Regions from separate parts of the Anoxybacillus sp. CHMUD genome, predicted to be linked through region 1. Evidence: predicted binding sites of a transcription regulator. Region 1 holds the regulator's gene; the other holds the start of a gene.
The links. The regulator Rex, encoded in region 1, represses fermentation and respiration genes when NADH is low (regulators of the CRP and FNR family bind a similar motif). The targets are predictions, from matches to a motif close to TTGTGAAATATTTCACAA.
Positions count from the first base shown of each region.

Region 1 (7,665 bases):
CTTTTGCACATCGCATTCCGCTTGTTGGCGTGCACCATATCGCAGGACATATTTACGCAAATCAACTTGTACAAGAAATGAAATTTCCGCTTCTGGCGCTTGTTGTGTCTGGAGGTCATACAGAGCTCATTTACATGAAAGAGCATGGGATATTTGAGGTGATTGGAGAAACGCGTGATGATGCGGCTGGAGAAGCGTATGACAAAGTTGCCCGGGCCTTGCAACTCCCTTATCCAGGGGGACCTCATATCGATCGTTTAGCGAAACAAGGGAAACCAATTATTGATTTACCGCGCGCGTGGTTAGAAGAAGGTTCGTATGATTTTAGTTTTAGTGGATTAAAATCAGCGGTTATTAACACGTTGCACAATGCAAAGCAACGTGGAGAAATGATCCGACCTGAAGATATGGCGGCAAGTTTTCAAGCAAGTGTCGTTGAGGTATTAGTGAGAAAAACAATCGAAGCAGCCATGCATTACAGCGTAAAACAAATATTGCTGGCTGGCGGTGTGGCGGCAAATGAAGGGTTACGTACACAATTACAAAAACAAATGAATCAACTGCCAGAAGTCGAGTTAGTTATCCCGCCGTTGTCGCTTTGTACAGATAATGCAGCGATGATTGCAGCAGCGGGAACAGTATTATTTCAACAAGGAAAGCGTGCCACCATGGCATTAAATGCAAACCCAAGTTTACTGTTATAGCAAGAAGGTGTCCCAAAAGCAATGGGGCACCTTTTTCTAATTGTCATACGAATTTTTCTAAGAACAATTCAGCTTGTTGTGGATTATTTTATCCACATACATGTGAATAATGTGGAAAACGTTGATTGTATGTTATTTTATCATAACAAGTTAACCACAACAAAATGGGGGATTTTTCTTTTGTTGTTGTGGATAATGTGGAAAAGTCCGTGAATAACTTATATTTAGGTGTTTTTTCTGTGGATATGTTTGTGTAAAAAGATGGGGCTAGTCCACAAGTGGAGCTAGCCCATTATTATTGTTGTAAACGTTCCCACTGTTCGAATAGTTCATCAAATTTTTGTTTTAGGGCGTCAATGTGCGCTTGTGTGTCTCGAGCTTTTTCATAGTCGTTGTAACAGGAAGGATCATATAATTGTTGTTCATACGTAGCAATTTGTTGTTCGATTTGCTCCATTTCCGTTTCTAGCTGTTCGATTTTTCGTTGTCGTTGTCGTTCTAATTTTTTTCGTTCTTTTTCTTCTTCGTACGAACGTTTTGGTGACAACGATTCGCCCGTTTTAGTTTTTTGGCTAATTTGTCCAAGCTCAAGCAGCTCTGCTTTTTTTGCTACGTAATAATCATAGTCCCCTAAATACTCAACAAGACCGTCTGTGGATAACTCATATATTTTTGTTGCAATTTTGTTAATAAAATAACGATCGTGTGAAACGAATATAATTGTTCCTGGGTATTCTATGAGCGCTTGTTCTAGCACTTCTTTGCTATCTAAATCCAAATGGTTTGTCGGTTCATCTAAAACTAATACGTTTGCCTTCTTCATCATGAGTTTAGCGAGAGCGAGTCGCGCTTTTTCTCCACCGCTTAACGTCTGAACAGGCTTCAATACGTCGTCACCAGAAAATAAAAAGTTGCCGAGAATGGTCCGAATTTCTTTCTCTGTTCTTAATCGATCTTCGTCCCACAGTTCGTCGATCACTCGTTTGTTTGATGTTAATTGTGCTTGTTCTTGATCATAATAGCCAATTTGTACGTTTGTTCCGTAGCGTATTTCTCCTTGTTTTGGATGGAGTTGTTTGATGATCGTTTTTAAAAGAGTTGATTTTCCAATTCCATTGGGTCCAATTAGCGCAATACTATCTCCGCGAGTGATACGGAATGAAAGGTTTGTTGCGATGATGTGATCGTAACCGATTGCTAAGTTGTTAGCTGTCAGCACGTCGTTTCCGCTTGGGCGTTCGATTTCGAAACGAAACGATGCCGATTTTTCATCACCGAGTGGCTTGTCGATGATATTCATTTTTTCTAATTGTTTTCTACGGCTTTGTGCTCGCTTCGTTGTTGATGCACGAGCGATGTTGCGTTGAATAAAATCTTTTAATTTTGTAATTTCCTCTTGTTGTTTTTCATACAATTTTAGTTGTTGTTCAAATTGTTCAGCACGTTGTTGTAAGTAGCTTGTATAGTTTCCGACATATTTTTTTATTTTTGTGCGTGATAGTTCATACACTTGTGTCACGATTTGGTCAAGAAAATAGCGATCGTGGGAGACGATAAGAATGGCCCCATCGTAATTTTTTAAATATTGTTCAAGCCATTGCAACGTTTCCATATCTAAATGGTTTGTCGGTTCGTCTAAAATGAGCAAATCGGGCCTTGTAAGGAGCAGTTTACCAAGCGCTAGCCTCGTCCGCTGTCCACCGCTTAATGTAGATACTTTTGTCGTATAATCGTACTGTGAGAAGCGGAGACCATGAAGAACCGAACGAATATCTGCTTCATATTGATAGCCGCCTTTTTCTTTGAATTCTGTTTGTAAACGATCATATTGCTCAAGTAGGCGCTCATAGTCAGCATCATGTAAACTCATTTGTTGTTCTAGTTCACGTAATTGTTTTTCCATTTGTTGTAGCGGGGCAAACACATCGAGCATTTCTTCCCAAATGGAACGATGAGCTTGCAACCCTGTATATTGATCTAAATAACCGATCGTTACGTGTTTCGGTTTAATGATTTCGCCTGTGTCGTATGACAACTGTCCGGCAATGATTTTTAATAATGTCGATTTTCCCGCGCCATTTCTTCCAACTAACGCAATACGGTCTTTTTCTTGTATTTCAAGCTTAATGTCTGATAAAACTTGTTCCGCTCCATATGATTTGGATAGTTGATTTACTTGTAAAATGATCATTCTTTCTCACCTCAATCTTCTTTTGATAGTGTAACGTACTTTCTTGATATTCGGCAACACTAGTGTACGAATAACAAATTTGACAAAAATAATAATAAAGGGTACAAAGGAAAGACAGAATGAAAAAAATAGTGTATAGTTTAGAAGTGGGGAGAATTTTTTAGACGTATAGGAGAGAAAAATGAAAGCGCTAACTATTTGTGAAAGGAAATGTGGGGGATTGACTCGTGAATAATGAACAACCAAAAATTCCGCAGGCGACCGCAAAGCGACTACCGTTGTACTATCGTTTTTTGAAAAACTTGCATGCATCAGGCAAGCAACGTGTATCTTCAGCGGAGTTAAGCGAAGCTGTAAAAGTCGATTCAGCAACGATTCGCCGTGATTTTTCATACTTTGGTGCGCTTGGAAAAAAAGGATACGGATATAATGTGAATTATTTGCTGTCGTTTTTCCGAAAAACGTTAGACCAAGATGAAACGACAGAAGTAGCGTTATTTGGCGTCGGTAATTTAGGGACAGCATTTTTGAACTACAATTTTAGCAAAAATAACAATACGAAAATCGTAATGGCGTTCGATGTTGATCCGGATAAAGTGGGAACAAAAGTCGGAGGGGTTCCGGTTTATCATTTAGATGAATTGGAAGAAAAGCTTGGAGGGATTACGGTAGCGATTTTAACCGTTCCTGCTCAAGTTGCCCAGCCGATTACTGACCGACTTGTTCAAAAAGGCATTAAAGGGATTTTAAACTTTACGCCTGCTCGCTTGCATGTGCCAGAACATATTCGTGTTCACCATATTGATTTAGCGGTCGAATTGCAGTCACTCGTTTACTTTTTAAAACATTACGGAAATGAGTAAACCTCCCGTTTACGAGCGGGAGGTTTTTTTTCGTAAAGAACGAATTCCTGCGCCGAAATCAAATGTAGCAATTAAAATAAATAGCATCGTTGTGATGTCCCAAATACCATCATCGGCGGTATGGACAGCAAAATAAGTAAATAAAATGCCAGTGAGAAAATAAAACAACGGTTCAGACTTCATGAAAACAGCCTCCAAATTACGAATTGCATTCGTTCTGCCTCACGCATAATGCTTTCGATTTCTTCAGCAAATAATGTTTGAATTGCAACGACAAAGGTGTTCATCAGTACATGTGCTGCAATAGGTACGATAATACGCTTTGTTTTGACATATAGGAAAGCAAATACAAATCCCATCGTTGCATAAAGAAGCAAATGTTCGAACTCTAAATGAACAACAGCAAATAAAAGCGAGCTGATGATGGCTGATAAGAAAAAGTTATATTTTTGATACAGCGTTCCGAAAATAATTTTTCGAAAAATGATTTCTTCTAAAACTGGACCAACGATTGAAGTGACGAGCATAAGAGCTGGTGTAAGTTTGACCATTTCGACGATCCGTCTCGTGTTCTCGGACCCCATTTCGACCCCAAAGAGGTGTACTTCGATGTTTGCTGCAACGCCTTGGGCGAAAAGAGCGAGCAAAAACCCCCCAATTGCCCAAAAGAATGACATGCCAATCGATGCTTGATGGCGATCATATGAGTATTTCATATCTTCTTTCATAAAATAAAGAACGAGAAAAAGAGCAATCGAGAAACTAATAACAGCCCAATAACCAGAAGCGATCGAAAAAGCTATTTCTTTATTTGATGCGTTGACAAAGCCGCTATGTGCAAGTAAAGGGACGCCGACTAAGCTCGATAGCTGCATGGCGATATATGTAATGATGACATACCAATATTGTTTTTTCACATGGTCAACCCCTTTTTACAAAATAAATACTTTTTCATTTTACCATATTTTTTGTATGAATTTCGAAAGGAAAGACATAATGAAAGAGGGAAATATGTATTGAAAAATTTTTAACTTCCTACTTGCAAAATTGAAAAAAGTTCATTAATATAATAAGTGTGTTAGCACTCAATAAGAATGAGTGCTAATAACGGAACGAAAATCTAATTAAGGAGGTCGTTTGCCGTGTTGAAGCCACTAGGCGATCGTATTGTCATTGAATTAATTCAAACTGAAGAAAAAACAGCGAGCGGAATTGTCTTACCAGACACAGCAAAAGAAAAACCACAAGAAGGAAAAGTTGTGGCAGTTGGTTCAGGTCGCGTTCTTGATAATGGTGAGCGCGTAGCTCCAGAGGTAAGCGTTGGTGACCGCATCATCTTCTCAAAATATGCGGGTACAGAAGTAAAATATGATGGAAAAGAATACTTAATTTTGCGTGAAAGTGACATTTTAGCTGTGATTGGTTAATCGTTCGCCTGATAACATATAAAGCGTACAAAAATACTTAACAAAAAAAATCATCATCAAGGGGGTAAGATGTATGGCAAAAGAAATTAAATTCAGCGAAGAAGCTCGTCGTGCGATGTTACGCGGTGTAGATAAATTAGCTGATGCAGTAAAAGTAACATTAGGTCCAAAAGGTCGTAACGTTGTATTAGAGAAAAAGTTCGGTTCTCCATTAATTACAAATGACGGTGTAACGATTGCGAAAGAGATTGAATTAGAAGATCCGTTTGAAAATATGGGTGCGAAGCTTGTTGCGGAAGTAGCAAGCAAAACAAACGATGTTGCTGGTGACGGTACAACAACAGCAACTGTATTAGCACAAGCGATGATTCGTGAAGGATTGAAAAACGTAACAGCTGGTGCGAACCCAATGGGTATTCGCAAAGGTATTGAAAAAGCTGTTGCAGTTGCGGTAGAAGAATTAAAAGCGATCTCTAAACCAATCGAAGGTAAAGATTCTATCGCTCAAGTTGCAGCTATTTCTGCAGCTGACGAAGAAGTTGGTCAACTTATCGCTGAAGCGATGGAACGTGTTGGTAAAGATGGCGTCATTACATTAGAAGAGTCTAAAGGTTTCACAACAGAATTAGATGTTGTGGAAGGTATGCAATTTGACCGTGGTTATGTATCTCCATACATGGTTACAGACTCTGATAAAATGGAAGCTGTATTGGAAAATCCATACATCTTAATTACAGATAAAAAAGTTTCAAGCATTCAAGAACTTCTTCCTGTATTAGAGCAAGTTGTTCAACAAGGTAAGCCATTGTTAATTATTGCTGAAGATGTAGAAGGCGAAGCGCTTGCAACATTAGTTGTGAACAAACTTCGTGGTACATTCACAGCTGTTGCAGTTAAAGCGCCTGGCTTCGGTGATCGTCGCAAAGCGATGCTTCAAGATATCGCGATCTTAACAGGTGGCGAAGTTATCACAGAAGAGTTAGGTCGCGAATTGAAATCAACAACAATTGCTTCCCTTGGTCGTGCAGCGAAAGTTGTTGTAACAAAAGAACATACAACAATCGTTGATGGCGCTGGTCGTGCCGAAGACATTCAAGCACGCATCAACCAAATTCGTGCACAATTAGAAGAAACAACTTCTGAATTTGACCGTGAAAAATTACAAGAGCGCTTAGCGAAATTAGCTGGTGGCGTTGCGGTAATCAAAGTTGGTGCTGCAACAGAAACAGAATTAAAAGAGCGTAAATTACGCATTGAAGACGCATTAAACGCAACACGTGCGGCAGTTGAAGAAGGTATCGTTGCCGGCGGTGGTACAGCGTTAATGAACGTATACAGCAAAGTTGCAGCCATTGAAGCTGAAGGCGACGAAGCAACTGGTGTGAAAATCGTTCTTCGTGCGATTGAAGAGCCAGTTCGTCAAATCGCGCAAAACGCTGGTTTAGAAGGCTCTGTCATCGTAGAACGCTTAAAAACAGAAAAACCTGGCATCGGCTTCAACGCAGCAACTGGCGAGTGGGTTGACATGATCGAAGCAGGTATCGTTGACCCAACAAAAGTAACTCGCTCTGCACTTCAAAACGCAGCATCTGTTGCCGCTATGTTCTTAACAACTGAGGCAGTCGTTGCTGACAAACCAGAAGAAAACAAAAACACACCAGGCATGCCAGACATGGGCGGCATGATGTAATACCTTTCAATTTCGCTAGGGAGAAGTGGATGTGTCCGCTTCTCCTACATTTTTTATATATTCACCCTTACAAAAATGTAAGGGTATTTTTTATTTTTAGACATCTGAAAATGAGGTTTGAATGTTAATATAGACATATACAATTAAACGAAATTTTGCGAAGGAGTATGATTATGTTAGAAGACGTTACATTTAGAATAGCAAGTATAGATGATTTACCGACAATCGTTAGCATTTACAACTCGACAATTCCAAGTCGATTAGTAACTGCTGATACAGAGCCCGTATCGATAGACGATAGATTGGAATGGTTTAAGGAACACAACCCTAATCAAAGACCTTTATGGATGGTGGAATATGGAGATGAAGTTTGTGGTTGGGTAAGCCTTCAATCTTTTTACGGGAGACCAGCCTATCATGCGACTGCTGAAATAAGTATTTATCTTCATGAAAATTTTAGAGGAAAAGGGTTAGGGAAAAGGATTTTAGCTAAAGTGATCGAGGAGTGTCCGAAGTTTAGCATTGATACTTTGCTCGGATTCATCTTTGCGCACAACGAGCCAAGCATGAAACTATTTTTGAGTGTAGGTTTTGAGAAGTGGGGATATTTGCCGGAAGTCGCTCAATTGGATGGGATAAAAAGAGATTTAGTTATTGTCGGAAAGAAGATTCCTCATTTTTAGTATGAGAAACAGGGGCTACTCCTTTGTTATGAAAGTAGCCCTGTCCTCTAATTGACTTAAAAAACAAAGAATAGAACCGATAGCTTGAATCCATGCTCCGATAATCC
Region 1 covers NZ_SDLG01000030.1:4,561-12,225, reverse strand. The annotation lists gene tsaD (tRNA (adenosine(37)-N6)-threonylcarbamoyltransferase complex transferase subunit TsaD) at 1-704, shown strand, start outside; gene ETB99_RS13950 (ABC-F family ATP-binding cassette domain-containing protein) at 1,000-2,895, opposite strand; gene ETB99_RS13945 (redox-sensing transcriptional repressor Rex) at 3,123-3,758, shown strand; gene ETB99_RS13940 (YdiK family protein) at 3,768-3,941, opposite strand; gene ETB99_RS13935 (CPBP family intramembrane glutamic endopeptidase) at 3,938-4,675, opposite strand; gene groES (co-chaperone GroES) at 4,901-5,185, shown strand; gene groL (chaperonin GroEL) at 5,259-6,875, shown strand; gene ETB99_RS13920 (GNAT family N-acetyltransferase) at 7,049-7,558, shown strand; gene ETB99_RS13915 (DUF6944 family repetitive protein) at 7,574-7,665, opposite strand, start outside.

Region 2 (7,665 bases), on a different contig from region 1:
GAACAATCGACAAGCAAAACAAAAGCAGCATCTAATAACGGGGATGTTTCGTGTTTTTTATAGAATAAACGCGGATGTTCTTCTGTAAAAAAGCGTAATAGCTTTTTATTTAAACGACCTGCATGTAAATCCGTACGAGGGTGTATTTTTTTATGCTCGAGTACTTTTTCAATGGATCGTGTCAATTTTTTTTGATACGGCCCAATTACTCCCCGGTTACGTTCATACTGTTTAGTTTGCTCAATTGTCGGTGGCAAAGCATCCACAAATATCGGCTTAGCATAACGATTTTCTTTTCCGTATTCATACTCGGAACGTCCAGAAAGTTCGTAGCGATGCTCTTGTTGTTCTAAATGCGTATAATCATTATGTGTTGTTTTTTGTGATGAACCATGCACTATCCCAAGAGATTGGTCTCCTGCTTCCCCTTGACGAACCCCTTCCCCGAGCAAGTCAGTCTGTGAACCTTGTTCGAGATCAAACTGTAAAAAACTATTCGTCATATCGCTTGTTTCACGATGCCATGTATGCATCGTCTCTTGAAAAATATCTTCATTTTCCGATTTTTTATCAAGCACGTCATGGTTTTTCAATGGATCTTTCCGGCGAATATCTCCACTATCTTCTTGCTGATTAACGTAAATATACTCTGGGAGATGAAAATATGTGTTTAGCATATCAGTATCTAACAGTTCATCTAGCACATCTATCGTTGTGAGTACAATACGTGTAATGTGAGCAGTCGATTTTGCGTCATATACATTTCTTATTTCGCGCTCAACAAACGGAAGAGCTAAGCGTAAACGTTCAGGAAGAAAAATATCGTTTACGGGTTGTTCCGCTGTTAATAGTAAATATAAATAATTAAACAATGCATCTGTATAAACGCTTTTTATCATATTCACATTCCATTGAGTTTCGAAGTAATGGCGATATACATGTTTCCGAATAACGAACGCTTTTTTTGTACCAGGACGTACATGCCGGCATATATCTTCTAACCGCATATCTTCAAGCAACACAAATAACTGTTTAGCAAAGTTCGGAATAGAATATGCTTTTATTTGATGAAGGAAGAAAAGAATGTCTTTGTCACTTGTATAATGGAAATTTCCGATCGTCCGCAAAAACACATCGCTTTTTAATCCATATACGTACTGTTCTTTTGGACGATTATCCCAAAAGTGACTGACAACGACTTTTTTATGTTGCCGATCAAGATACGACTGATAACCGAACTCGAGCTCCATTTCCTCATCTTTTGTTAATGTTTTCACTAAATCAGATAGCTCCATAAACAAAAAAGAATCAACTTTTTTATCATTAAACATAATAAAACGATTCATGTAGCCACCCTCATTCATCAAACAACGTTTCGGCTAAATTGCGCACCGCAGCTTTTTCCCGGTCGTCCTCCAATTTTTCGACGATCGCTCGCTCGATTGCCCGTCGTGGTGGAATGTATACCGCTAAATCACAAGCATCGATCAACGCCCGAATGGAAGCAGCTTCTTCTGATACATATCCTTGCTTCACTTGAACAATTAAATCTGCGGATAGTGTAACAAAACGATCTAATAGCACTTCATTTGTTAGCTTCGTTTGTTGTTGTAAAATACGTTTTAATGCTTCACCTTGGACGTACGGCACATCAATGACAACAAAACGGTTTTTCAATGCTTCATTTAACGGTACTGTTCCAATGTATCCTTCGTTAATCGCTGCAATGACGCCAAATGTCGGCTTCGCTTTAACAACTTCCGCAGTAAATGGATTTGTAATCATTTTTCGATAATCGAGTACCCCGTTTAAAATCGGTAACGTTTCCGGCTTAGCCATGTTAATTTCATCAATATATAACAGATGCCCTTTTGTCATTGCTTCAATCACAGGCCCGGGGATAAATTCAATTGTTGCTTGCCCATTTGTTTGTTGAATCGTCTTGAAACCAAGCATCGCTTCAGCATCTAAATCAATTGAACAATTAATGCTGTGCATTGGCTGTCCAAAGAAAAGCGATAACGTTTCGGCTAGTTTTGTTTTCCCTGATCCTGTCGGCCCCTTTAACAACACATTTTTTCCTAGAGCCAAAGCAATAATTGCGTCATATAAAATGGACTCATGAGCGGGTGTATATGCCGTATATTCAGCCTGTTCGTCTATGTTATTTTTAAACATCTCTCTTCTTTCTTTAACGATCGCTTCAATCGTTTCTGGTAGTGTAAATGACTGTGTATAAATCATGATGTCATTCCTCTCTATATTTTCATACGTACGTATTGTACAAAAAACAAATGAATTTGTGCAAACAAAAGAACAGTTTAACATAATTATATTATGTTAACAAATGAATGAAAGAGGGAGCCACTCGGCACTACCGGCTTTTGACGAGTAGCTCTACCGCTTCTTGAATAAGTTTTTCACTTTCTAATGATCCTGTTTCTATATCCTTACGAATGCAATGTTCCAAATTAGCACTTACAACAACTGCAATAGCACGATCAACAGCACTACGAATAGCTGACAACTGAGCAACGACTTCTTTGCAGTCTTTCTGCTCATCCATCATTTTTAGTACGCCGCGAACTTGTCCTTCAATTCGCTTTAAACGGTTCTTCACTTGATTATCATATGTCATGTTCATCAAACCCCTTTTCTTATACCCTTATCAGTATATTAAATGAAATATAATTCTTTTGTCAACTAAAATTATCTTTGATCGCTTTACGGATAAGCGCTTCACAACGATCAAGTTCTGTTTTTAATTGTCGCTTATACAACTGGGCTTTCTTATATCCTTCCTCAGTAAAACGATAATAAACAACTTCTTGGTATTTCATTCCTTCTTTTTTCTTTTTTACTTGTTCTAAAATGCCATCTTCAATCAAATCATGTAGCGCTTTGTATACCTCTGAATGATTCGGACGATACCCAAATGGTTGAAACTCTTCACGAAGCACATCTAACAATTTCAATCCATACAATCGTTCCTGTTCAGTCAAAGTAATTAAATATAACTTTAAAAATGCGCGTTGCTTTAATAAAAATCCGCTCGGTTTTCTTTTTTCACTCATTTTTTCTCCTCCTTTCATATGACACATTCTTTACTTAAAAGAAAATTCCTTCTCCATTTCCATTATAATTGAACATTTTTATTTTTATTCAGTTTTTATTTAGAACATAGTTTTATGATATCAATTTTTTGTAAAAAAAAAGAAGAAGGTTCCCCCTCCTTCATTTAAAAACAATTGTTTTATTTTCATGAATAATGACACGGTCTTCTAAATGCCATTTTAGGGCGCGGACAAGAACCGTTTTTTCGATCATGCGCCCGATTCGCTTTAAGTCTTCTACATGATGCTTATGATCCACCCGCTCGACATCTTGTTCAATAATTGGGCCTTCATCTAAATCATCTGTTACATAATGAGAAGTGGCACCGATCAGTTTCACTCCGCGTCGATAAGCTTGCTCATATGGTCGTGCGCCAACAAATGCCGGTAAAAACGAATGATGAATATTAATGATTTGTGCTGGAAACGTTGCAACAAAATGTGGTGATAAAATTTGCATATAACGAGCAAGCACAATGACATCCACATCGTGTTCCTTTAATAGTTGGATTTGTTTTTCTTCCGCTTTCTCTTTTGTTTCTTTTGTTACCGGTATGTGATAGTATGGGATTCCGAAAGACTCTACCGTTTCTCTCATTTGCTCATGATTGCTAATAACTAGAGCCAAATCTGCAAGTAATTCACCCGCTTGCCACTCCCATAGTAACTCTAATAAACAATGCTCTTCTTTTGAAACAAATATCGCTACTTTTTTCACATGCGTATGTAAGCTCAATCGCCAATTCATCTCAAACTGTTGTGCAATCGTTGCAAATTCCTTCTCTATCGCCTTTCTTCTTTCTGATATATTCGGAGCATCGAACTCGATTCGTAAAAAAAACGTACCGCCTTCAGGATCTGTCGAGTATTGACTTGATTCCACAATATTAGCCCCCTTTTCGTACAAAAAAGTAGTGACAGCGGCCACAATGCCTGGTTGATCTGGGCATGAAATAAGCAAGCGTGCTCGATCTTTATATTTGTTCATAAACTTTTGCACATGTTTTTGTTGAAAATACATCGTAACTCCCCCCATAGACAGAAAAATGAAATAAAATAATAGCCTTTATTATAACAAATAAAAAAATAGTCGAGAACATATCCCGACTATTTTTTATTTGTTCAATATTTTTCTTACTCCAAACGCCCCTTTCCACGCAGGCGTAGATTGTTTATTAGATGAAAGATATGTGTATAACGCCCCCATAAATAATGAGCCACCAACGATATTCCCAAGCGTTACAGGTACGATGTTATGGATAATCCCCGCTACATGAATTGTATCTGGATGCTCGACAGCTAAAGCAAGTGAAAAAATAACAAAGTTTGCAATAGAGTGTTCATATCCGGAAGCAAAAAAGACGAAAACGATTAAAATCATCGCAAACATTTTTGCCATATCTTCTTTCATTTGCATTGGAATAAAAATAGCTAAACAAACAAGCCAGTTACATAAAATCCCTTTGACAAACAATTGTACCGTTGTTGCGTGCATTTTTTTCAAGGCAATTGCAAAAAGTAAATGATCCATCGGAATGTCATGAAAAATACCTGACTGTGCAATCAAAAAGGCGAAGAAAATCGCACCAAGCAAGTTGCCGCTATAACACGCCACCCAGTTACGAAGCGTGTCACCAATCGTCGTTTCTTTTTGAAGCGTACTTACAGTAAAGTACATCGTATTCCCTGTAAATAGTTCTGCACCGCCATACATAATCAACACAAGGGCAATTCCGAAGAAAATACCGCTCACTAAATACGTTACAGGTGAATGCGCCTCATAAAAGTATTGTCCGATACGTACGCAAAGAACGAGAGCAAAACCAATGTATACACCTGCCAACGCAGCACGAATCATGTATTGAAGAGGCGATGTTTGCAAAATGGAGCGCTTCTTTAATGCAAGCTCTTTACATGTTTGTAAAGCTTCCATTGTTTTCTCACTTCTCTTTCTATTTTGTGATATTTTTCACACTTATCCTACTCCTCTTCTTTCTATTTTTCAATGCATTCGTGTAAATGTTAAAAGAACTGTCAACACTTTATTTTTGTAAACGTTTGCGAATAAAGTGACTATTGCAATTTTTTTATCTGATGTTCTCATCCTTTGCAAACTCATGCACAAATGTATTAATATAAAGAAGGCGCAAAATACATTGTTAGAGGAGGAAGCTATGAACTACATAAAAGAGCAAAATGGACAGCTATGGTTAACAGAAGATGAGCGTGAAAATTTAAAGATTAGTTATCGTATCAAGGAGATCGTTTACTCAGAACGCTCACCATTTCAACATGTGATGATTTTAGACTCATATGACTTTGGAAGAATGCTTGTGCTTGATGGAATTGTACAAACAACTTCTATTGATGGACATATTTACAATGAGATGATCACACATGTTCCTCTTTCTCTTCATCCGTCGCCAAAAAAAGTTTTAATTATCGGTGGGGGCGATTGTGGTGCAGCTCGTGAAGTGGCGAAATATGAAGAGGTAGAAGAAATCCATCTCGTCGAAATCGATGAACTTGTTGTTCAAGCATGTAAAGAACATTTACCTGAAGTATCTGGAAATCTTTCCGACCCTCGTGTACAGTATGTGTATAAAGATGGGGTTCAATTTGTGAAAGATCATATGAATACGTACGATGTCATTATCATTGACTCGTCTGATCCTATTGGTCCTGCCCAAGTATTATTTGAATACGATTTTTATAAAAGTGTGCATGAAGCGCTCAAAGAAGATGGAATGATGGTTTGTCAAAGCCAATCACCGATTTTCCATATGGATGTATTGAAACAAACATATGCAAATATTCGTCATTTATTCCCGCATGTTCACGTATATACAGCTACTGTGCCAACGTATCCTGGCGGGCTATGGAGCTTCACTCTTGGTGCAAAACAGCCGATTTTATTTGACCGACTTCACACCTTCACAAAGCAAACGAAATATGCAAACGCTGATGTTTTAAGCCAATGTTTCCGTCTTCCACAATTTATGAAAGAGCATCTTCAATCGTAGTCGGAATGATTCCGGCTACGATTGTTGACAAAGTTTATATTATGATACAAAACGTAATGATTCCTATTTTCTTTGTAAGGAGAGTGCCTATATGCGTGTGAAAGTTGTTTTACAATGTACAGAAACTGGAGATCGCAACTACATAACAACGAAAAATAAGCGTAACAATCCTGAACGACTGGAATTAAGAAAATATTGCCCACGTTTGAAACGCCACACATTACATCGTGAAACAAAATAATCCGCGGCATATGCCACGGATTATTTTTAATGCAAATGAATACGTCGTGCAAAATCAACGAAGCGAAATTTATCAAGGCGGTGCCGGGATTCAGTATATTGAAACAAACTGGCATCATCTAAATAAACGTAATTTCGCACCACAACAACATGCGTATATTGCTTTAAGTTTAAATACATGCGATCTTCTTCGTTACATTCTTCAACGAAAAATTCCTTTTTCGCAAAGCTAATTTTTAATTGCAATTCCTTCTCCAAATATTCATAAATGGACCGTTCACATATATCTTTAGATAAAAACGGCACAAACTTTTTATTAAAGAAATCTTTGTCTAAAATAATGCGCTCGCCTTCAATTTCTCGTACACGCACCACTTTCCAAATTTCCTCTCGTGCGGTGACATGAAGATGCTTTTTTAACACTTCATCAGGTTTGACTATTTCAAGTTGCTCAACAATTGTTCGTGAAGGTTTTCCAAGTTTTTGCGCCAATTCCTTAAAACTAATGAGCCCCGAAATCGGAAAATCGAATTTACGAACATCTAATACAATTGAACCTTTTCCTTTAATTTTTTGAATATATCCGTGTTCAGAAAGCAAGTTGAGTGCTTTGCGAATCGTTTCTCGCGATGTTTCATATTGTTCAACGAGTTGATTTTCGGAGGGAATTTTCATCCCTGGCTTAAAAATTCCCTTTTCAATTTTTGATAACAAGTCATTGTAAATCGATAAATATTTATTTTCACTCATTGTTTATCACCGAAAAATATTTTACCATTATTTTTTCAAGTAATAAACAATGGATTCATACGGACGTAACGTCATTCGTTTAAAGTCGTTTGGTGAATCATCGTAGTTTGATAATAAAACTTGACTAGTATATTCACTTATATCTATATGTTTTGGCCATTCAAACAACGTTTCTTGTCCGTAGAAATTATTAATCACAACAAGTTTTTCATCGTTTCCGTTGCGAATATATGCAAAAATCGAAGGATGGTCTTCTAAAATGAGTTCGTAGTCCCCTGTCGTAATGATGTCATACTGTTTACGCAACTGAATGAGTTTTTGATAGTGATAAAAAATAGATGTTCGATCTTGTAATGCTCGTTGAACATTAATTTCTTTATAGTTATTCGCCACAGAAATCCAAGGTGTTCCCGTTGTGAAGCCTGCATGTGGTTCATCGCTCCATTGCATCGGTGTTCGCGAATTATCACGCGATTTTCGCTGTAAAATATGCAACACTTCTTGCTCGCTTTTTCCTTGTTCTTTTAGTATACGATACA
Region 2 covers NZ_SDLG01000005.1:1,057-8,721, forward strand. The annotation lists gene ETB99_RS04600 (vWA domain-containing protein) at 1-1,346, opposite strand, end outside; gene ETB99_RS04605 (AAA family ATPase) at 1,357-2,178, opposite strand; gene ETB99_RS04610 (metal-sensitive transcriptional regulator) at 2,375-2,638, opposite strand; gene ETB99_RS04615 (replication termination protein) at 2,700-3,074, opposite strand; gene purU (formyltetrahydrofolate deformylase) at 3,235-4,134, opposite strand; gene ETB99_RS04625 (formate/nitrite transporter family protein) at 4,228-5,046, opposite strand; gene speE (polyamine aminopropyltransferase) at 5,288-6,136, shown strand; gene rpmG (50S ribosomal protein L33) at 6,228-6,377, shown strand; gene treR (trehalose operon repressor) at 6,404-7,126, opposite strand; gene treC (alpha,alpha-phosphotrehalase) at 7,154-7,665, opposite strand, start outside.
Region 2: a site for Rex is predicted at 5,071-5,088, ahead of ETB99_RS04625 (formate/nitrite transporter family protein). Genes of this name have one in related genera too.